Regions from separate parts of the Pseudomonas bijieensis genome, predicted to be linked through region 2. Evidence: predicted binding sites of a transcription regulator. Region 2 holds the regulator's gene; each other region holds the start of a gene.

What was found. The regulator sigma-54, encoded in region 2, starts transcription at its own class of promoters, with help from an activator protein. The targets are predictions, from matches to a motif close to ANTGGCATNNANNTTGCTNT.
Region 1: GN234_RS10560 (flagellar basal body rod protein FlgF) is a predicted target of sigma-54. The motif match lies at 2,254-2,273, and genes of this name have one in related genera.
Region 3: glnK (P-II family nitrogen regulator) is a predicted target of sigma-54. The motif match lies at 4,060-4,079, and genes of this name have one in related genera.

What each region holds. Positions count from the first base shown of each region.
Region 1 covers NZ_CP048810.1:2,444,841-2,451,929, forward strand. The annotation lists gene flgH (flagellar basal body L-ring protein FlgH) at 1-554, opposite strand, end outside; gene flgG (flagellar basal-body rod protein FlgG) at 627-1,412, opposite strand; gene GN234_RS10560 (flagellar basal body rod protein FlgF) at 1,462-2,199, opposite strand; gene GN234_RS10565 (sigma-54-dependent transcriptional regulator) at 2,537-4,096, opposite strand; gene GN234_RS10570 (hypothetical protein) at 4,095-4,283, shown strand; gene phhA (phenylalanine 4-monooxygenase) at 4,431-5,216, shown strand; gene GN234_RS10580 (4a-hydroxytetrahydrobiopterin dehydratase) at 5,316-5,672, shown strand; gene GN234_RS10585 (amino acid aminotransferase) at 5,672-6,865, shown strand.
Region 2 covers NZ_CP048810.1:3,104,754-3,111,842, reverse strand. The annotation lists gene GN234_RS13685 (superoxide dismutase) at 1-187, shown strand, start outside; gene GN234_RS13680 (ZIP family metal transporter) at 207-1,097, shown strand; partial or broken gene GN234_RS13675 (HPr family phosphocarrier protein) at 1,330-1,606, opposite strand; gene rapZ (RNase adapter RapZ) at 1,622-2,479, opposite strand; gene ptsN (PTS IIA-like nitrogen regulatory protein PtsN) at 2,482-2,946, opposite strand; gene hpf (ribosome hibernation-promoting factor, HPF/YfiA family) at 2,959-3,267, opposite strand; gene GN234_RS13655 (RNA polymerase factor sigma-54) at 3,344-4,837, opposite strand; gene lptB (LPS export ABC transporter ATP-binding protein) at 5,002-5,727, opposite strand; gene lptA (lipopolysaccharide transport periplasmic protein LptA) at 5,727-6,272, opposite strand; gene lptC (LPS export ABC transporter periplasmic protein LptC) at 6,259-6,828, opposite strand; gene GN234_RS13635 (KdsC family phosphatase) at 6,836-7,089, opposite strand, start outside.
Region 3 covers NZ_CP048810.1:4,432,720-4,439,808, reverse strand. The annotation lists gene xerC (tyrosine recombinase XerC) at 1-190, shown strand, start outside; gene GN234_RS19345 (HAD family hydrolase) at 187-891, shown strand; gene sutA (transcriptional regulator SutA) at 1,088-1,411, opposite strand; gene GN234_RS19335 (secondary thiamine-phosphate synthase enzyme YjbQ) at 1,514-1,939, opposite strand; gene GN234_RS19330 (ammonium transporter) at 2,152-3,486, opposite strand; gene glnK (P-II family nitrogen regulator) at 3,520-3,858, opposite strand; gene GN234_RS19320 (accessory factor UbiK family protein) at 4,273-4,533, shown strand; partial or broken gene GN234_RS30395 (methyl-accepting chemotaxis protein) at 4,587-5,141, opposite strand; partial or broken gene GN234_RS30390 (MCP four helix bundle domain-containing protein) at 5,493-6,227, opposite strand; gene GN234_RS19310 (c-type cytochrome) at 6,651-7,089, shown strand, end outside.

The DNA.
Region 1 (7,089 bases), 660 kb from region 2:
TCGGCGCGAACCATGCCGGCGATGCGCACTAGCTCGTCACCGGTGTTGAGGGTCAGCCACTTCTCGCCGCGCACGACGATGATGCCGTTGGGCAGCACATCGGCAACGGTCACGGTGATCGAACCGGTCAGGCTGTTGCTCTGGCCGGACTTGCTATCGCCCTTGGTGGCCCGATCAGAGTTGTACCCGGCGTTGAGGCTCAGGTCATTGCTCCCGATCGGGTTGTTGGTGGTCAGGCTGGAGCCGAACAGCGAGGTCAGGCCGACGCTGGTCTCGCTGGTCTTGTCGATCTGCGAGTTGGCGTTCTTGCTGGCCTGGGTCCGCTCGTTCAGGGTGATGGTGATAATGTCACCGACCCGGAAGGCCTTGCGGTCGCTGTACAGGTTCTGTTCGAAACCGGCCTGGTAGATCGAGCCATTGTTGGCCGCAGCCGGCAACGGCGTACGCGGCAACACCGGGGCGTAATACGGGTCATTGGGCCTGGGTGTCGGTGCGACACAGCCCGCGAGTGCGGTGATCCCACTCAGTGCCAGAACAGATGCGAAGCGTTTCATGACCCTACCTCTTGGTGTTGCAGGCGACCCTGGGGTCGCCCTGTCTACGTAATGACGGACGTTGCGACGCGATTACAGGTTCTGCGTAACGAACGAGAGCATCTGGTCGGCGGTGGAAATCACCTTGGAGTTCATCTCGTAGGCACGCTGGGTGGTGATCATGTTGACCATCTCCTCGACGGTGCTCACGTTGGATGTTTCCAGGGTGTTCTGCAGCGTGGTGCCGAAACCGTTCAGGCCCGGGGTGCCGACTTGCGGCGCGCCACTTGCGGCGGTTTCCAGGAACAGGTTGTTGCCCACCGCTTGCAGGCCGGCCGGGTTGATGAAGTCGGCGGTCTGCAGGTTGCCGATCACCTGGGCGGCCGGGTTGCCCGCCACGGTGATGGATACGGTGCCGTCACGGCCCACGGTAAAGGTCTGGGCATCGTTCGGGATGATGATGGCCGGCTCCAGGGCGAAACCGCTGGCGTTGACGATCTGGCCATTGGAGTCGAGGTGGAACGTACCGTCACGGGTGTAGGACGTGGTGCCGTCCGGCTGCAGGATCTGGAAGAAACCGCGACCGTCGATGGCCATGTCCAGCGGCTGCTCGGTGGTTTGCAGGCTGCCGGCGTTGAAGTTTTTCTGGGTGCCGACGATGCGTACACCGGTACCCACTTGCAGGCCCGACGGCAATTCGCTGTCCTGGGTCGACTGGGCACCAGGCTGGCGTTTTACCTGATACAGCAGGTCCTGGAACTCGGCGCGATCACGTTTGAAACCCGTGGTCGAGACGTTCGCCAGGTTGTTGGAAATGGTCGTCAGGTTGGTGTCCTGGGCGGACAGACCTGTTTTGGCAACCCATAGAGCCGGAAGCATTCGATTCTCCTCGTACGCCTGTTTTTCGGCGCGACGCTTTAATTAATGGTTAGATCTGCAAGACCCGAGCCATGGCCTCGTCGCCTTCTTTGGCGGTGTTCATCATCTTGACGTGAAGCTCAAACTGCTTGGCCAGGGCCAGCACCGAGGTCATTTCATCCACGGCATTGACGTTGCTCGCCTCCTGGAAACCCGACACCAACTGCACGTTGGCATCGATGGGCGCCGGCTGGCCGTCCTTGGTACGGATCGAACCGTCCAGGCCCTTGGTCATGTTCTTGAGATCCGGGTTGACCAGCTTGATGCGGTCCACTTCAGCCATCACCCGCGGGCCTTCGCCCATGGCACGGATGCTGATGGTGCCGTCCTGGCCGATTTCGATTTTCTGCTCGGGCGGCACGGCGATCGGACCGCCGTTGCCCATCACTGGCATGCCGTTGCCGGCCCGCAGCACGCCCAGGGCGTCGACGTTGAGGCTTCCTGTGCGCACGTAGCTTTCGCCGCCGTCAGGGTTCTGCACGGCCATCCAGCCTGGGCCGCTGACCGCGACGTCGAGGTCACGACCGGTTTCCACCAGCGCCCCCGGGGTGAAGTCCGTGGCAGGCCGTTCGGACAGGGCAAAGGCCCGCGCCGGAAAGCTGTCGCCAAACACCGGCATCGAGCGAGCCTGCTCCAGGTCTTTCTGAAAACCATTGGTGGAGATGTTCGCCAGGTTGTTGGCATGGGCCCGTTGCGCCAGTGCGTTCTGGCTGGCGCCGGTCATTGCCACATAAAGGTACTTGTCCACTGTCGTTCCTCTGCATGCCGGACGTTTGCCGCCCACTGCTGTGTTGCACAGCCTTAAGCAATTTGCAGACCAACTTTTTTCTGGCGCCTCGCGCCCCGGCAAACAAGGGGTTCAGGGTTGTGGAAGGGATTTTTGAAATGTGTCGAAGACGAAAAACCGGCGGTGTTGTGCCGGTTGGAGGCAATGCTTGTCCTTGGGTAATGGCCACTGCCGTCATCGCGAGCAGGCTCGCTCCCACATTGGACCTCCAGTGCTCCTGAGATTTGTGAGCAATCAGTAACCTTGTGGGAGCGAGCCTGCTCGCGATGAGGCCCGCATGGGCACCGAGAGCAAGCAGCTATGACTCGCTTTTACCGACCTCATACTCCCGCAACTTATTGGCGATGGTGGTGTGGGAAACCCCCAGCCGCTTGCCCAATTGCCGACTGCTGGGATGTTCGGAGTAAAGACGTTCCAGCACCGCTTTCTCAAAACGCCCAACGATCTCGTCCAATCCGCCCTCGAGGGAAAAATCGCCAAGGGGTTGGCGCACACCATAGTCCGGCAGGCGAATATGCTCGGCTTTCACCGTCCCGCCGTCGCACAGGGAAACGGCCTGGAACAACACGTTTTCCAACTGCCGGACGTTGCCCGGCCAGTGGTAGTGACTCAGACGCTCCATCGCCGCCGGCGCCAGCCTGGGCAGCGCACAGCCGATCTGGCGGCTGGCCTGGTCGAGGAAATGCTCCACCAGCGGCGCAAGGCCATCGAGGCATTCGCGCAGCGGCGGGATGTGCAAGGAAAGGACGTTCAAGCGGTGGTACAAGTCCTGACGGAATTCTCCCCGGGCACAGAGTTCGGACAAGTCCACCTGGGTAGCGCAGATCACCCGGACGTCCAGGTACACCTCTTCATCGCTGCCTACGCGACGGAAGCAACCGTCCTGCAGAAAGCGCAGCAGTTTCACTTGCAGGCGCGGGCTCATCTCCCCGACGCCATCGAGGAACAACGTTCCCCCGGCAGTCAGTTCCAGCAGGCCAAGCTTGCCTTCGGCCCGGGCACCTTCGAAAGCACCGGGGCCGTAGCCGAACAGTTCGGTCTCGGCCATGGACTCCGGCAACCCGGCACAGTTGAGCGCCATCAATGGCGATTGCCCGCGCGGACTGGCCAGGTGACAGGCGCGTGCCAGCAATTCCTTACCGGTGCCGGTTTCGCCTTCTATCAACAGCGGCGCGTCCAGCGGTGCCATACGCCGGGCCTCACGCACTACCGCCGCCATCACCTTGGAACTCTGGAAAATACTGTCGAAGCCACGCAGCTCCTGTTTGCGCACGTTATAGATTCGCTCGCCGACCCGGTCGGCCCGGTGCAACGTCAGTACCGCGCCGGCCATGGCCTCGCTGTCGTCGTGCTCCGATTGCAACGGGGCGATGTCGGCCAGGAACACATCGCCCTTGACCTTGACCCGCAGCCCGTTGATCCGCGACTGGTTGGCGCGCACCAGTTCAGGCAAATCGAAATCCTCGGCGTAGCGGGACAGTGGAATCCCGGGCACCTCATCCACCCGCACCCCGAGCAACTGCGCCGCCGCCCGGTTGGCCGCGACGATGGAACCGCCCATGTCGATGGACAGCACCGGAAACTCCAAGGCACCGAGCAGGGCATTGAGCTCCATGTGCCGACGCTCGCTAGGCATTAATCCTACGCGCTTGACGCCAAATACCCCGGCGATGCCTTCGAATTTCGGACGTAGCGCCTGGAACTGAATGTTGATCAGGTTCGGGCAATGCAGGTAGATCGCGTTGCCATGCTCACCCCCGACCTCGCCCCGGGCAACGTTGATGCCGTACTCCACCAGCAGGTTGAGGATGTCTCGCAGGATGCCGATGCGGTTTTGGCAATGGACTTTGATGCGCATGAAAAGGCCCGATATCGATGTGTATGCAAGCATGGGGAGGAGGTTGCTGCGCAGCCAGCGCAAGCAAGCTTCCTCGCCACAAGGTTTTCTGCATGGCAGCGCAAATAAACGTCAAGATTATGTGACAGCTGTAGGCCATTTCCCAGCTGAAAATCTCGACAACACTGGAGTACCGCCCAATACGTAACGAAAACTTTACGAATTCATGCCTTTATCGCAATCCATCCCTTCGTCTGCCTGCTGCACACATCCCTGCTTCGAGTTATCTCTAATGCATCGCTGGACATAAAAACAAACAGCCTTCCCCCCTGAGGGAAATCAGCAGGAGAGCAGCATGAAGCAGACGCAGTACGTGGCCCGCGAGCCCGATGCGCAAGGTTTTATCCACTACCCCGCCGAAGAACATGCGGTGTGGAACACGCTGATCACCCGCCAGCTGAAAGTCATCGAAGGCCGCGCGTGCCAGGAATACCTGGACGGCATCGACAAGCTTGGCCTGCCCCACGACCGTATCCCGCAACTGGGCGAAATCAACAAGGTGCTGGGCGAGACCACGGGTTGGCAAGTCGCCCGGGTGCCGGCCTTGATCCCCTTCCAGACCTTCTTCGAACTGCTCGCCAGCAAGCAGTTTCCGGTAGCGACCTTTATTCGTACCCGCGAAGAACTGGACTACCTGCAAGAACCTGACATTTTCCACGAGATTTTCGGCCACTGTCCGCTGTTGACCAACCCCTGGTTTGCCGAATTCACCCACACCTACGGCAAACTCGGCCTACAGGCCTCCAAGGAAGAACGCGTCTATCTGGCGCGCCTGTATTGGATGACCATCGAGTTCGGCCTGGTGGAGACCCCGCAGGGCCGGCGTATCTATGGTGGCGGCATCCTGTCTTCGCCCAAGGAAACCGTTTACTGCCTGTCGGACGAGCCTGAACACCAGCCTTTTGATCCGTTGGAAGCGATGCGCACGCCGTATCGCATCGACATCCTGCAACCGGTGTATTTCGTGCTGCCCGAGCTCAAGCGCCTGTTCGACCTGGCCCACGAAGACATCATGGGCATGGTCAAGCGCGGTCGGGAACTGGGCTTGCACGCCCCGAAATTCCCACCCAAGGCAGCGTGAACCGCGTCTTTTAATCTCAATTGAGTCTGTTGCACAACGCGGCTTTGCTTTAGCGTGGGTGCATCGACGTTTTTCAAATATTCGATCCAGGAACACACCATGAACACTCTGAACCAAGCCCATTGCGAAGCCTGCCGCGCCGATGCCCCGCAAGTCAGCGACGAAGAACTGCCGGCGCTGATCAAGCAGATCCCCGACTGGAACATCGAAGTGCGCGACGGCGTGATGCAGCTGGAAAAAGTTTTCCTGTTCAAAAACTTCAAGCACGCCCTGGCCTTCACCAACGCCGTCGGTGAAATCTCGGAGGCCGAAGGCCACCACCCAGGCCTGCTCACCGAATGGGGCAAAGTCACCGTGACCTGGTGGAGCCACTCCATCAAGGGTCTGCACCGCAACGACTTCATCATGGCCGCCCGCACCGATGACGTGGCCAAGACCGCCGAGGGCCGCAAGTAATGCATTTCGATGCCATCGGCCGAGTACCCGGCGACCCGATCCTCGGCCTGATGGAGGCCTACGGCGCGGACAGCAATCCGAGCAAGTTCGACCTGGGCGTGGGTGTCTACAAGGACGCCCAGGGCCTGACGCCGATTCTTCAATCCGTGAAGCAGGCCGAACAATGGCTGGTGGATCGCCAGACCACCAAGACCTACATCGGCGGCCATGGCGACCCCGCGTTCGGCCAGTTGATCAATGAACTGGTGCTGGGCACCGACTCGCCGCTGATCAGCGCAAAGCGCGCTGGCGTCACCCAGACACCGGGCGGCACTGGTGCCCTGCGCCTGAGTGCCGACTTCATCGCCCAATGCCTGCCTGGCCGTGGCGTCTGGCTGAGCAATCCGACCTGGCCGATCCACGAAACCATCTTCGCCGCGGCTGGCGTCAAGGCCAGTCATTACCCTTATGTGGGCGCCGACAACCGCTTGGATTTCGAGGCGATGCTGGCGACCCTGAACCAGGCGCCCAAAGGCGATGTGGTGCTGCTGCATGCCTGCTGCCACAACCCCACCGGCTTTGACCTGTCCCATGAGCAATGGCGCCAGGTGTTGGAAGTGGTACGCAGCCGCGACCTGCTGCCGCTGATCGATTTCGCTTACCAGGGCTTCGGCGATGGGCTGGAGCAGGACGCCTGGTCAGTTCGGCTGTTTGCCGATGCGCTGCCGGAAGTGCTGGTCACCAGTTCCTGTTCGAAGAATTTCGGCCTGTACCGCGACCGCACCGGTGCGTTGATCGTCTGCGCCCGGGACGGTGAAAAACTGCTGGACGTGCGCAGCCAACTGGCCAACATCGCCCGTAACCTGTGGTCGACGCCGCCGGACCATGGAGCGGCTGTGGTGGCGACCATCCTCGGCAATCCGGAACTCAAAAGCCTGTGGGCCGATGAAGTCCAGGCCATGCGCCTGCGCATCGCGCAATTGCGCAGCGGCTTGCTGGAGGCCCTCGAACCCCATGGCCTGCGCGAGCGCTTCGCCCATATCGGCGTGCAACGCGGGATGTTCTCCTACACCGGCCTGACGCCGGAACAGGTCAAGCACCTGCGCGAACGCCACAGCGTCTATATGGTTGGCACCGGCCGGGCCAACGTCGCCGGCATCGACGCCACGCGCCTGGACCTGCTGGCCGAGGCGATTGCGGACGCGTGCAGATAACAATCTTAAATAGCCGAACACATCCCTGTGTGGTGCAGGGATAGCTGTGGCGAGGGGGGATTTATCCCCGCTGGGCTGCGAAGCAGCCCCTAAACCCGCCACCTCGGAGTGTCAGGCTGCCTCTTTCCAGGCATCTTGGGGCTGCTGCGCAGCCCAACGGGGATAAATCCCCTCGCCACAGAAATCCCCTCGCCACAGATAAGTCCTCTTCACTGCAGAAGCTG
Region 2 (7,089 bases):
CGGCAACCAGGACAGCCCGCTGATGAACGGCAACACACCGATTCTTGGCCTGGACGTCTGGGAGCACGCCTATTACCTGCGCTACCAGAACCGTCGTCCGGAATACATCAGCGCCTTCTACAACGTGATCAACTGGCCTGAGGTCGCCCGGCGCTACCAGGCTGCGCTGGCTACGAGCCCTTCCTGAAAATAACCCAAGGCTGACTATGGATACTCAAACACTGGCGATTGGAAGCGGACGGATGTTCCGCTATGCCTTGGGATCGTTGTTGCTGTTGGCCGGGATGACGTTGTTGGCGGCGCAGGGCCTGGCATGGCTGGACCTGGAGCCAAGGCTGTTGCGTGCGCTCGAGGGCGGCGGGCTGTGCGCCTTGGGCACCGCGCTGGGGGCCGTGCCGGTGTTGGTCATCCGGCGCATGCCCCAGGCCGTCAGCGATTTGTTGCTGGGCTTCGGTGCCGGGGTGATGCTCGCCGCCACGGCATTTTCGCTGATTGTGCCGGGCATTGCGGCGGCCGAGCAGTTGGGGCTAACCCCTTGGGCCGCCAGCGGTCTCATCAGTTTCGGCATTCTATTGGGCGCGTTCGGGCTGTACCTGGTGGACCGCAAGGTCTCGGCCAGCCCCGAAAGGTTTGTCGCGGTATCAGGACGGCCGATCATTGCGCCGAGGATATGGTTATTCGTGTTTGCCATCATCGCCCACAACATTCCCGAGGGCATGGCGGTGGGTGTGTCGGCGGGTGGCGGTATGCCGGATGCCGACAGCCTGGCGATGGGTATCGCCTTGCAGGATGTACCCGAGGGGCTGGTGATCGCCCTGGTGCTGGCTGCGGCGGGAATGTCGCGGGTCAAGGCATTTCTGATTGGCGCGGCGTCAGGGCTGGTCGAGCCAGCGTTCGCGCTGCTGTGCGCCTGGTTGGTGAGCCTGGCCGAGATGCTCTTGCCCTTGGGGCTGGCGTTGGCAGCCGGGGCGATGCTCTTGGTGGTGACTCACGAGGTCATTCCCGAATCCCGTCGCAATGGCCACGAGAAACTGGCAAGCCTGGGGCTGTTGGTGGGGTTTTGTTTGATGATGGTGCTGGATACGGCGTTGGCGTGATGCAGGTCTGCGGGGGGAGTGAGCTTTTTGTGGCAAGGGCGCTTTCATGACAAGGGGGCTTTTGTGGCGAGGGAGCTTGCTCCCGCTGGGCTGCGAAGCGGCCCCATGTTTTTATCACAGCGACACGGCGAAACAGAGGTTTACGACTGCTTCGCAGCCGAGCGGGAGCAAGCTCCCTCGCCACAAAGGCTAGCTCTGTCCACACAACAAGCTCGCCCTGAGCTTGGGTCGGTTACTCGCCTTCGTCGAAGTACCTGTTGATCAAGTCCACCAGGGCATCCATCGCTTCTTGCGCTTGTTCCCCTTCAGTGCTCAGGTGGATCTTGGTGCCCTTGCCGGCGGCGAGCATCATCATCGCCATAATGCTTTTACCGTCGACCGCCGTCTCGGGGTGTGCGGCCAACCCTGATGGTGGTGTCCTGGAACTGGCCGGCAACCCCGACGAACTTGGCCGACGCTCGGGCATGCAAACCCAGCTTGTTGATGATTTCAATTTCCCGAGCAGGCATCGCGATGTGAATCCTTTAGCTGAGGTCGCGGTGGCGAACCTGGACATTCTTCAGGGATTGTTGCAGGAGTTGACCCAGGCGTTCGGTCAGGTAGACGGAGCGGTGATGGCCGCCGGTGCAACCGATGGCGATCGTGACATAGGCCCGGTTGCTCGCGGCAAAGCGGGGCAGCCATTTGAGCAGGTAGCTGGAGATGTCCTGGTACATTTCCTCGACATCCGGCTGTGCGGCCAGGTAGTCGATCACCGGCTGGTCGAGCCCGGACTGCTCGCGCAATTCCGGTTTCCAATAAGGGTTGGGCAGGCAGCGCACATCGAATACCAGGTCGGCGTCTACTGGCATGCCACGCTTGAAGCCGAACGACTCCACCAGGAACGCCGTGCCCGGCTCCGGCTGGTTGAGCAGGCGCAGCTTGATCGTGTCGCGCAACTGATACAGGTTCAGGTGCGTGGTGTTGACCTTCAGGTCCGCCAGGTCGGCGATTGGCCCCAACAGCTGGCTTTCATCCTCGATGGCTTCGGCCAGGGAGCGGTTGGCATTGCTCAGCGGATGGCGCCGACGGGTTTCGGAAAAGCGCTTGAGCAGTGTCTCTTCATCGGCATCCAGGTACAGCACGTCGCACTGGATATGCCGGCTGCGCACTTCCTCGAGCAGTTCAGGAAAACGCGACAGGTGGCTTGGCAGGTTGCGCGCATCGATGGACACCGCCACCAGCGGCTGCGCCAGCTCGGTGTGGATCAGGGCGCGCTCGGCCAGTTCCGGCAGCAGGCCGGCGGGCAGGTTGTCGATGCAATAGTAGCCGCTGTCCTCAAGCACATTGAGGGCAGTGCTTTTACCGGAGCCGGAGCGGCCACTGACGATGATCATGCGCATTTTTAATGACCGTTCTGCTCGTCCAGGACCACCTGGTACAAAGCTTCGTTACTCGGTGCGCTGCGCAGTTTTTCGCGCACTTCCTTGCGGTCCAGCATGCTGGCAATCTGGCGCAGCAGCTCGAGGTGCGCATCGGTCGCCGCTTCCGGTACCAGCAATACAAACAGCAGGTCGACCGGGGCGCCGTCGATGGCGTCGAAATCTATGGCGGCTTCAAGGTGCAGCAGTGCGCTGATCGGTGCGGCACAACCCTTGAGGCGGCAGTGGGGAATGGCGATACCGTTGCCAAAACCGGTGGAACCGAGTTTTTCACGGGCAACCAGGGCCTCGAAGACGTCCTGCATTTCCAGATCCGGCACTTCGCGGTGGATCAGGTTGGCAATTTGTTCGAGGGCTTTCTTTTTACTGCCACCCGGCGCGTTCACCAGGGAACGGCCGGGGGTCAGGATGGATTCTAGTCGGATCATGGATTGGGGGGGTTAACGACCGGTTGCGCCCTGGAGGAGGCTCTGGGTCTTTTCCTTATGCTTTTTGAGTTGGCGATCCAGCTTGTCGGTCAGCAGGTCAATCGCGGCATACATGTCTGTGTGCTCTGCGTTGGCAACCACTTCTCCGCCGGGGATATGCAGCGTGGCTTCGATTTTCTGCAGCAGCTTCTCGACGTTCATCGTGACCTGCACGTTGGTGATCTTGTCGAAATGCCTCTCCAATCGGTCGAGTTTTTCGCCGATGTAGGTGCGCAGGGGTTCGGTCACTTCCAGTTGGTGTCCACTGATGTTGACTTGCATACAGCTTCTCCTTCGTTGCCAGTGCATAAAGCGGCAGGCAGAAATGCCTGCCACTGGAACGCTGTGGCGTGGCCCGTTACATCAACCGCTTGCGTTCGCTCGAAGGCGCGATCCCGAGGGATTCGCGGTATTTGGCGACGGTGCGGCGGGCCACCTGAATGCCTTGTGCCTCCAGTAAACCAGCGATCTTGCTGTCACTCAACGGCTTTTTCTGATTTTCCGCGGCCACCAGTTTTTTGATGATCGCGCGGATGGCCGTGGACGAGCATTCGCCGCCTTCGGAGGTGCTGACGTGGCTGGAGAAAAAGTATTTCAATTCATAGATGCCCCGAGGGGTATGCATGAATTTCTGGGTGGTTACCCGGGAAATCGTCGACTCGTGCATGCCCACTGCCTCGGCAATGTCATGCAGGACCAGCGGTTTCATCGCTTCGTCGCCATACTCCAGGAAGCCGCGCTGATGCTCGACGATCTGGGTGGCCACTTTCATCAGGGTTTCGTTGCGGCTTTGCAGGCTCTTGATGAACCAGCGCGCTTCCTGCAACTGGTTGCGCATGAAGGTGTTGTCGGCGCTGGTGTCGGCGCGTTTCACGAATCCGGCGTACTGGGCGTTGACCCGCAGCTTGGGCACCGACTCCTGGTTGAGCTCCACCAGCCAGCGATCGTTGTGCTTGCGCACGATCACGTCGGGGACCACGTATTCGGGTTCGGTGGATTCGATCTGCGAGCCGGGGCGTGGGTTGAGGCTCTGCACCAGTTCGATGACCTGGCGCAGCTCATCTTCCTTGAGCTTCATGCGACGCATCAGTTGGCTGTAGTCGCGGCCACCCAGCAGGTCGATGTAATCGGTGACCAGTCGCTTGGCTTCGGTCAGCCAGGGTGTCTTGGCGGACAACTGGCGCAGTTGCAGCAACAGGCACTCGCCCAGGTTGCGGGCGCCGATGCCGGCTGGCTCGAACTGCTGGATGCGATGCAGGACAGCTTCGATCTCGTCCAGCTCGATGTCGAGCTCGGGGTCGAAGGCTTCGAGGATTTCCTCGAGGGTCTCGTCCAGGTAGCCCTGGTTGTTGATGCAATCGATCAGGGTCACGGCGATCAGGCGATCGGTGTCGGACATCGGCGCCAGGTTCAGTTGCCACAGCAGGTGGCTTTGCAGGCTCTCGCCGGCCGAGGTGCGGGTGGTGAAGTCCCACTCGTCGTCATCGCTGCTCGGCAGGTTGCTGGCGCTGGTCTGGTAGACGTCTTCCCAGGCCGTGTCCACGGGTAGTTCGTTGGGGATGCGTTCGTTCCATTCGCCATCCTCGAGGTTATCCACCGTCGGGGCGGCTTCCTGGTAGGACGGTTCCGGGATTTCGGTGTTGGTCTTCTGCTCGACGTTGTCGGCCAGCGGATCGGTGTTGTCGAAGTCGTCGCCTTCTTCCTGGCGTTCGAGCATCGGATTGGACTCCAGGGCCTCCTGGATTTCCTGTTGCAGGTCCAGGGTCGACAATTGGAGCAGGCGGATGGCCTGTTGCAGCTGCGGTGTCATCGTCAGCTGCTGGCCCATTCTCAAGACTAGCGATGGTTTCATGGCAGGGGCTTAACACCTTATTCGCCGGCGCACATGCGCCATCCACTACAGGGCGCCGAGGCGCCAAACTTAAGCAAATTATATGCCTGAAACTGAAGTGTTTGCCTAGAGCGTCGCCATAATAAAATTAAACGACGCTCGAGCGATTCGCCAGACACTTGTGCTTACAGGCGGAACTCGTGGCCCAGATATACTTCCTTGACCAGGTCATTGGCCAGGATGGCTGCGGAATCGCCTTCGGCGATCAGCTGGCCGTCATTGACAATGTAGGCGGTTTCGCAGATATCCAACGTCTCGCGCACGTTGTGGTCGGTGATCAGCACGCCGATTCCCTTGGCCTTGAGGTGATGGATGATCTGCTTGATGTCGCCCACCGAGATCGGGTCCACGCCGGCGAACGGTTCGTCGAGCAGTATGAACTTCGGCGCGGTGGCCAGGGCGCGGGCGATTTCCACGCGACGCCGTTCGCCACCGGACAGGCTCATGCCCAGGTTGTCGCGAATGTGGCTGATGTGGAACTCCTGCAACAGGCTTTCCAGCTCTTGGCGACGGCCGGCCTTGTCGAGTTCCTTGCGGGTCTCGAGGATCGCCATGATGTTGTCGGCAACCGACAGTTTGCGGAAGATCGACGCTTCTTGCGGCAAGTAGCCGATACCGGCCTTCGCCCGGCCGTGCATCGGCTGGTGGCTGACATCCAGGTCGTCGATCAGCACGCGGCCCTGATCGGCCTGGACCAGGCCGACGATCATGTAGAAGCAGGTGGTCTTGCCTGCGCCGTTGGGGCCGAGCAGGCCGACGATCTGGCCGCTGTCGATGGACAGGCTGACATCACGCACGACTTGGCGGCTCTTGTAGCTCTTGGCCAGGTGCTGAGCTTTCAGAGTTGCCATTACTGGGCCTTCTGTTCGGTTTTCTTTTTCGGCTGGATCACCATATCGATCCGCGGACGCGACTCGGTCACCTTGCTGCCGGTGGCGCGACCGGCGCTGGCGAGTTTCTTGTTGGTGTCGTAGACGATCTTCTCGCCTTGGGTCACGTTGTTGTCCTTGTCGACCACCTTGGCGCGGTCGATCAGCACGACGCGATCCTGGGAGGCGTGGTACTGGATGGTTACCCCGTAGCCCTGCACAGGCTTGGCGTCGCCCGCGGTTTGCAGCTGTTCGAAATAGGCCAGGTTGCCCACCGAGGTCACTACGTCGATATCGCCGGACTGGGTGCGGGTGATGGTCACGGTATTGCCGGTAACCTTCATCGAGCCCTGGGTGATGATCACGTCGCCTTTATAGGTGGCGACGCCATTCTTGTCGTCGAGCTGGGCATCGTCGGCCTGGATACGGATAGGTTGGTTGCGGTCGTCGGGAAGAGCCCAGGCGCTCGCGCTTCCCAGTGCTGCGCCCAGACTGAGCAAAATAGGGAGGGTTTTAGCGAGCTTCATACTGTCCTCTTACGTTCGATAGCAGGTGTATCCTGCTTTCCTTCAAATACGCTTTCATTCCCGTGCCGGTCGATACACCCCCGGCGCCGTCGATTCTAACGGGTTGCTCGGTCTGCGCATATTCTTGCTGTGGGAACACGGTCATGCGTGTGCTGGTGATGATGGTCGTACGGTTTTTCTCGTCGGTTCGGGCGACGCGTACCGAGTCGATCAGTTCCACTTCGGTGCCGCCGGAGTTGACTTCGGCGTGCTCGCTCTGCACATGCCACGGAAACTCGGTGCCGCGGAACATGTTCAGGTCCGGCTTGGTCACCAGGGTAATATCGGTGGCCTTCACGTGGTCGACCTTGTCCGAGGTCATCTCGTACTGCACCTTGCCATCGGGCAGGTACTGCAGGGTGTGCGTGTTGGTCGCGTACCAGTCGATCTTTTCCTCGACCTGGGCCGCAGGCTGGTCGAGAAACTGTTCGGGGCTGATGTTCCAATAGCCCACCGCCGCAAAAATCGCTGCGATACAGCCGAACACCACAATGGTGCGAATCTTCTTGCTCAGCATAAATGGCTCACAGGTACGCGGCGTTGGCCGCTTCGAGGCGGCCCTGGGCGCGCAGGATCAGTTCACAGAATTCGCGGGCCGCACCTTCGCCGCCGCGCGCCGTGGTGACGCCGTGGGCATGCTCGCGTACGAAGCTGGCCGCGTTGGCGACCGCCATGCCCAGGCCGACCCGGCGAATCACCGGCAGGTCTGGCAGGTCGTCACCGAGGTAGGCCACCTGTTCATAGCTTAGGTTGAGTTGCCCCAGAAGCTCGTCCAGCA
Region 3 (7,089 bases), 1.3 Mb from region 2:
CATGCTCAGGCACTCCTTCGCCAGCCATCTTTTGGAATCGTCCCAGGACCTGCGCGCCGTCCAGGAGTTGCTCGGCCACTCGGACATCAAGACCACACAGATCTATACCCATCTGGACTTCCAGCACCTGGCGACGGTCTATGACAGTGCCCACCCCAGGGCCAAACGCATCAAGGGCGACGAATCATGACCATCGAGCTCATCACTTTCGACCTGGACGACACCCTGTGGGATACCGCCCCGGTGATCGCCAGCGCCGAAGCCGTACTCCGCCAATGGCTGACCGACAACGCACCGAACCTGGGCGGCGTGCCGGTGGAGCATCTTTTTTCGATTCGCGAGCAAGTCTTGCGCGAAGAGCCCGGCCTGAAGCATCGCATCAGCGCATTGCGCCGACGGGTGCTGTTCCGCGCACTGCAAGAGGCCGGCTACGATCAGTGGCAAGCGTCTGAGCTGGCGGACGAGGCATTCGAGACGTTCCTGCATGCCCGTCATCAACTGGAGGTTTTCCCCGAGGTGCAGCCCACCCTGGAGATCCTGGCCAATCATTTCGCCCTTGGCGTGGTCACCAATGGCAATGCCGACGTGCGGCGCCTGGGGCTGGCGGACTATTTCAAGTTCGCCTTGTGCGCCGAAGACATCGGCATCGCCAAGCCTGACGCCCGGCTGTTCCACGAAGCCCTGCAACGCGGCGGTGCCACGGCGCAGACCGCCGTACACATTGGCGATCACCCGGGCGATGACATCGCCGGCGCCCAACAGGCCGGCCTGCGCGCGGTGTGGTTCAACCCGACGGGCAAGGCCTGGGAGGCCGACCATGCGCCAGATGCGGAGATTCGCAGCCTGACCGAACTGCCGGGGTTGCTGGCAGGTTGGCATAGCCAACCCTGAACCCACTGCTCTGTAGCCGCCAACACCCCTTTGCGGGAGCGAGCCTGCTCGCGATGGCGGCGGCACATCCAACATCAATACCAGCAGACCCACCGCTATCGCGAGCAGGCTCGCTCCCACAGGTCCGAGACTTTATCTGGCCCATGAAAAAGCCCGCAGCGACGGCGGGCTTTTTCAGCAAGCAAGAAGCAGAAGCTCAGATAGGGCGGCTGCCGTACTTGTTGTCCGGCTTCTTGGGCGGATCAGCGACCACGTTGGCCTCCACTTCCTGCACCTTACCGCCCCTGGCCAGGAATTCCTCCATGGCCTTGGCGAGCGCATCACGCTCCTTGTTCTTGGCCTCTACGCTCGGCAACTCGTCGACCGACACCGCGGCCTTGGCCTTGCCTTTGGCGGTAGGAACCGGAACATCGGCCCCATCATCGTCGGCTACGTCTTCAGCCGCCGCTTCAAGGCCTTCTTCGGTCTCGTCTTCGTCGCCCACTTCGAGGTCGTCGTTTTCCAGATCATCGTCGCTCATGTTCTACCTCATGACTTGCGAAAAGCAGATTAGTTATAGCCCAGCTTCGCCATCTGTTCGAAGGCTGCCAGAAAAAATTCAACATCCGCCGGCAATCAGCGGTTATGCCCCTTCACCGTACAAGGTGGCGAGGACTTTACGAGCACCGCCGTGATCACGGTGCTCGCCCAGATAAACACCTTGCCAGGTACCCAATGCCAACCGTCCTGCCGTGACCGGCAGGCTGAGCTGGCAACCGAGCACACTGGCCTTGAAGTGCGCCGGGAGGTCGTCCAGGCCTTCGTCGTTGTGCTCATAGTCGGCGGTTCCTTGTGGGATCAGCCGATTGAAAAATCGTTCGAAGTCTCGACGTACCGCCGAATCGGCGTTCTCGTTGATGGTCAACGAAGCCGAGGTATGCTGCAGCCACAGATGCAACAGACCGACACGACACGCCTGGAGTTCAGGCAGGCCGGCAAGCAATTCGTCCGTCACCAGATGAAAGCCCCGGGGCCTTGCCCGCAGGGTTATCAGCGTCTGTTGCCACATACAGATCTCCGCACGTTCGGCGCGCATTCTAGCGCGCTCTGGGAAAAAACAAAGGGCCTAATATTCTTGCTTCGGTGTAAGCCTTTGGCGGTACAAAACCCCATGTCGCATCCACAACAAAAGGCGTCGGGAAAACCGCCGCGTCCTGTGAGCAGTGACAAATTCCAGACAAAAAAATGCCCGGCGAACCGGGCATTTTTTATTGCGTGTGCTTACAGGTTGTAGCCACGTTCGTTGTGTTGGGCCAGGTCCAGGCCCACGGCCTCTTCTTCCTCGGAGACACGCAGACCCATGACGGCGTCCAGCACCTTGAGAATGATGAAGGTGACGATCGCGGTGTAGACCACGGTGAAAGCCACGCCCTTGAATTGAATCCACACTTGCGCACCGATATCGGTCACGGTGCCGAAGCCACCCAGTGCCGGTGCCGCGAACACACCGGTCAGGATCGCGCCGAGGATACCGCCGATGCCGTGCACGCCGAAGGCGTCCAGGGAGTCGTCGTAGCCGAGTTTGCGCTTGAGGGTGGTGGCGCAGAAGAAGCACACCACGCCCGCCGCCAAGCCGATGACCAGGGCGCCCATCGGGCCCACGGTGCCGGCAGCCGGGGTGATTGCAACCAGGCCGGCCACCACGCCCGAGGCGATGCCCAGTGCGCTTGGCTTGCCGTGGGTGATCCACTCGGCAAACATCCAGCCCAGCGCCGCCGCGGCGGTAGCGATCTGGGTCACCAGCATCGCCATGCCGGCGGTGCCGTTGGCAGCAACTGCGGAACCGGCGTTGAAGCCGAACCAGCCAACCCACAGCATCGCCGCGCCCATCAGGGTATAGCCCAGGTTATGCGGCGCCATCGGCGTGGTCGGGAAGCCTTTGCGCTTGCCCAGTACCAGGCACGCCACCAGGCCGGCGATACCGGCGTTGATGTGCACCACGGTGCCGCCAGCGAAGTCCAGCACGCCCCAGTCCCACAGCAGGCCGCCGTTACCGGACCAGACCATGTGGGCGATCGGTGCATACACCAGGGTGAACCATACGCCCATGAAAACCAGCATGGCGGAGAACTTCATCCGCTCGGCAAACGCACCGACGATCAGCGCTGGAGTGATGATGGCGAAAGTCATCTGGAAGGTAATGAACACTGCTTCAGGGAACAGCGCCGCCGGGCCGGTCAGGCTGGACGGGGTGACGCCTGCCAGGAACGCTTTGCCCAGGCCGCCGACAAAGGAGTTGAAGTTGACGACGCCCTGCTCCATGCCGGTGGTGTCGAACGCGATGCTGTAGCCATAGATGACCCACAGGACGCTGATCAGACCGGTAATGGCAAAGCACTGCATCATCACGGAAAGAAGGTTTTTCGACCGGACCATGCCACCGTAGAACAGTGCCAGGCCGGGAATGGTCATGAACAGTACAAGAATCGTGGCCGTGAGCATCCAAGCGGTGTCGCCGGAGTTCAGGACTGGGGCTGCCGCTTCTTCTGCCATGGCCAGGCCTGGCATTGCGAAGGACAACAGGGCTCCTAGCCCTGCGAATTTACGCAGAGTCATATTGTTTTCTCCTGGGGCGTTGGGTTTGGCGGCTTAGATGGCGTCGGTATCGGTTTCGCCGGTACGGATGCGGATAGCCTGTTCCAGATTGACCACAAAGATCTTCCCGTCACCGATCTTGCCGGTGTTGGCGGCCTTGGTGATTGCCTCGATCACCCGGTCAAGATCCTTGTCGTCAATGGCGACATCAATCTTCACCTTGGGCAGGAAATCGACCACGTATTCCGCGCCGCGATACAGCTCGGTGTGACCTTTCTGCCGACCGAAGCCTTTGACCTCAGTAACGGTAATGCCCTGCACGCCGATCTCGGACAACGACTCGCGCACGTCGTCCAACTTGAACGGCTTGATGATGGCAGTGACTAGCTTCATGAAACTTTCTCCCGAATTGGTGGACTTGCCCCAGGAAAACAAACCCGACTCAAGTCTAAGCGCAGTGCCTGGCTTTGTAACGCATCGTCGGCCCAAGTTGCCCGACAGGTGCCAGTTAACCGATCCTGACGAAACTCCCCGTTCCGCCTGCTGCACTGCATTCGTCACAGCGACTGCATCAGTGCATGGGTCATCAGCCTCTAAGCAGAAACCTTGCCATCTGTACCCAAACCCTCTGATTTCAGTCTCTTACCCACCGTGCCCGCTTGCTCCGCCCCACGAACCGCAGCGATACGCACAACAACAGTGCGACGATGCCCGGCCTCGTGCGCGAAAAGCGTGCATCCTTGCTTGCAAATTGACTATAGACACTGCGTGGTACACTGCCCGCCATTGTTTCCAGGACACCTGCCCATGCTTGCGCCCAAAGACCTCCTCGACGCCCTGAGCGGCCATGCCTCCCGCATCTTGAGTGGTGACACGCCGCTGCCCAAGAGCGAAATCGAAAGCCAGTTCAAGGCTCTGCTGCAAAGCGGGTTCAGCAAACTGGACCTGGTGAGCCGGGAAGAATTCGACAGCCAGATGGTCGTGCTGGCCCGGACCCGGGCGCGGCTCGAAAGCCTGGAGGCCAAGGTCGCGGAGTTGGAAGCGCGACTGGCTCCGGCCCAGGAATAAACCGCACGCCGGCGACATACGCCCGGTAGCCCAGGCGTATTCAGCCCGACGGGTCAGAGACGGAAACGGCCAACCAGTGTATTGAATGACAGGGCCAGGTTGGACAGCTCCTGACTCGAAGCGTTGGTCTGGTTCGCCCCAGCGGCGGTCTGGGTCGAGAGATCCTGGATATTCACCAGGTTGCGATCAACCTCCCGGGCCACATGGGCCTGCTCCTCGGAAGCCGTGGCAATCACCAGGTTACGGTCATTGATCTGCGAGATGCCGTCGGCGATCTGCTCCAGCGCCTCGCCCGTGGCCCGGGCCAGGCTCTGGGTCTCGGTCACCAGCGCCTGGCTCTTGCCCATGGCATCGACCGCGCTGTCGGCACGGTCCTGAACCGCGTGGATCATGCTCTCGATTTCACCGGTTGACGCCTGGGTACGTGCCGCCAGGGCACGAACCTCATCGGCCACCACGGCAAAACCGCGGCCCTGCTCCCCGGCGCGAGCGGCCTCGATGGCCGCATTGAGCGCCAACAGGTTGGTTTGTTCAGCGATCCCGCGGATCACATCCAGCACTTTGCCGATATCGCGAACCTGCACGGCAAGATCCCTGACCAGCCCGGTGGACGAGGTGATTTCCTGGGTCGCAGTGTCGATCGCCTGCACCGCGCTACGGGCCTGATCACGTCCCTCGCCGGCCTGCGTGCTGGTCGATTGCGAAGCCTGTGAAGTGGAGACCGCGTTGCGGGCCACCTCCTCGACCGCTGAAGTCATTTCGGTCACGGCGGTAGCGGCCTGCTGGATTTCGTCATTCTGCCGGATCAAGGCACGACTGCCATCATCGGTGACCGCCGTCAGCTCCTCGGCGGCAGACGCCAATTGGTCCGAAGCGTTGGCAATCTGCTGGATGGTGGCCTTCAAACTCGTCTGCATATCGCCCAAGGCCTTGAGCAACTGGCCGGCCTCATCGCGACTGTTGCTGGTGATGTGCTGAGTGAGATCGCCCTGGGCGATGCGTTGTGCGCAATCGACCGCCACGGCAATCGGTCGACTGATCAGGCGACTGATAAACATGCCCAACAGCAGCGCGGCGATAAACGCCACGACAATGCCGCTGTACAGCACGGTCTTGGCCGTCGCCTCCTGCTGCGTGGCGGCCTTGGCGTCTTCGCTGATCTGACGGTCATTGGAGTCGATCATGATGGTCAACTGGTCCATCACCTTGCGATAAGTCTTCTGCAGGTCACCCAGCAACAGGGTGCGACCGTTCTCCAGGTCGCCAGCCGCCATCATCGCCACGTACTGCTGCACCATGGCCTGGTAGACCGGCCAATCCCGGGCCATCTGGTCGCCAGCGATGCGCTCGTCTTCAGCCAGGTTGCCTTTGCGGTAATCGGCGAAAGCCTTTTCGCTGGCCAACTGATTGGCTTTCATCGAAGCGAGAAACTCATCCTTCATGCTCTGCGGAGCATTGCCGGCGGTAGCGACATACAGTCGGTACATGTCGCGCGTCTGGCCGACCGCCTTGGTCTTGGTCTGCGACGTATTGGCAACCGAGACCAGGTTGTTGTTGAACACCCCCTGCAAACGTGTCGACAGTGCGGAAACCCCACTGACGCCAAGCATGCCCACGGCGAGCGTGATCAGGGCGCAGAGGAAAAACGAGGTGATCAGTTTGGTTGATAATTTTGCGTCATTGAGCCAGTTCATCGGTGGATCCTCACGGGATGCTGGTCCAGCAGCCCTGCTATGTGTGCATTTCCCTGCCCCGCGTAACGCCAGGTAAAGGGCCTGTGTCCAGACTCCATCGCCGCTGATATAAACCTCGAGCAAGACGTCGTACAACATCACAAACGTACAAGCTAAATTCCCTGCTCGCCTTCAAACTTGATGGAGCGACCTCCTCGCTTTTTTGCCCATTGCGCTCACGACGCCATAGGCCAAATATCTTCTGAAATACTTGAGATAGAGACATTTAATGAAAAAATTAAATGATGGCTTATAGCCATATTTCTTGAGAAATGTTACATCATGTGACACATTGATCACAACATAAGACATCGTATGACTTAGGCCATTTCTATGAAATGAACCTAAGAACGTGCATCGAAGCCCCACCGTGAGGAGTTACACATGCATCCGCAGAGGATGGGTCAGCCATTGCCCGGTGTGCGCAAGGCCAAACCCGTGAGGAAGAAGCTTGCAGAGTGCCTGGCCCTGATAACGATCAGCCTGGCAGCCCATGGCGAAACGCTCGATACCAGCGCCTCGCCCGGCAAGCGACTGGCAGTGGCCGCCGATTGCGTGGCCTGCCATAGCACCCTCGGCGGCAAGCCCTTTGCCGGCGGTTATCCACTCAACTCGCCAATGGGCGTCATCTACTCAACGAACATCACCCCTTCCAAGACCGCCGGCATCGGGCATTACAGCCAGGCAGACTTCGCCCGCGCCGTGCGCGACGGTGTGACCCCGGACGGCACTCGCCTGTACCCGGCGATGCCCTATACCTCCTACGCGAAGATGACCGACAGCGATGTCGCCGCCCTGTACCAGTACTTCATGCATGAAGTCA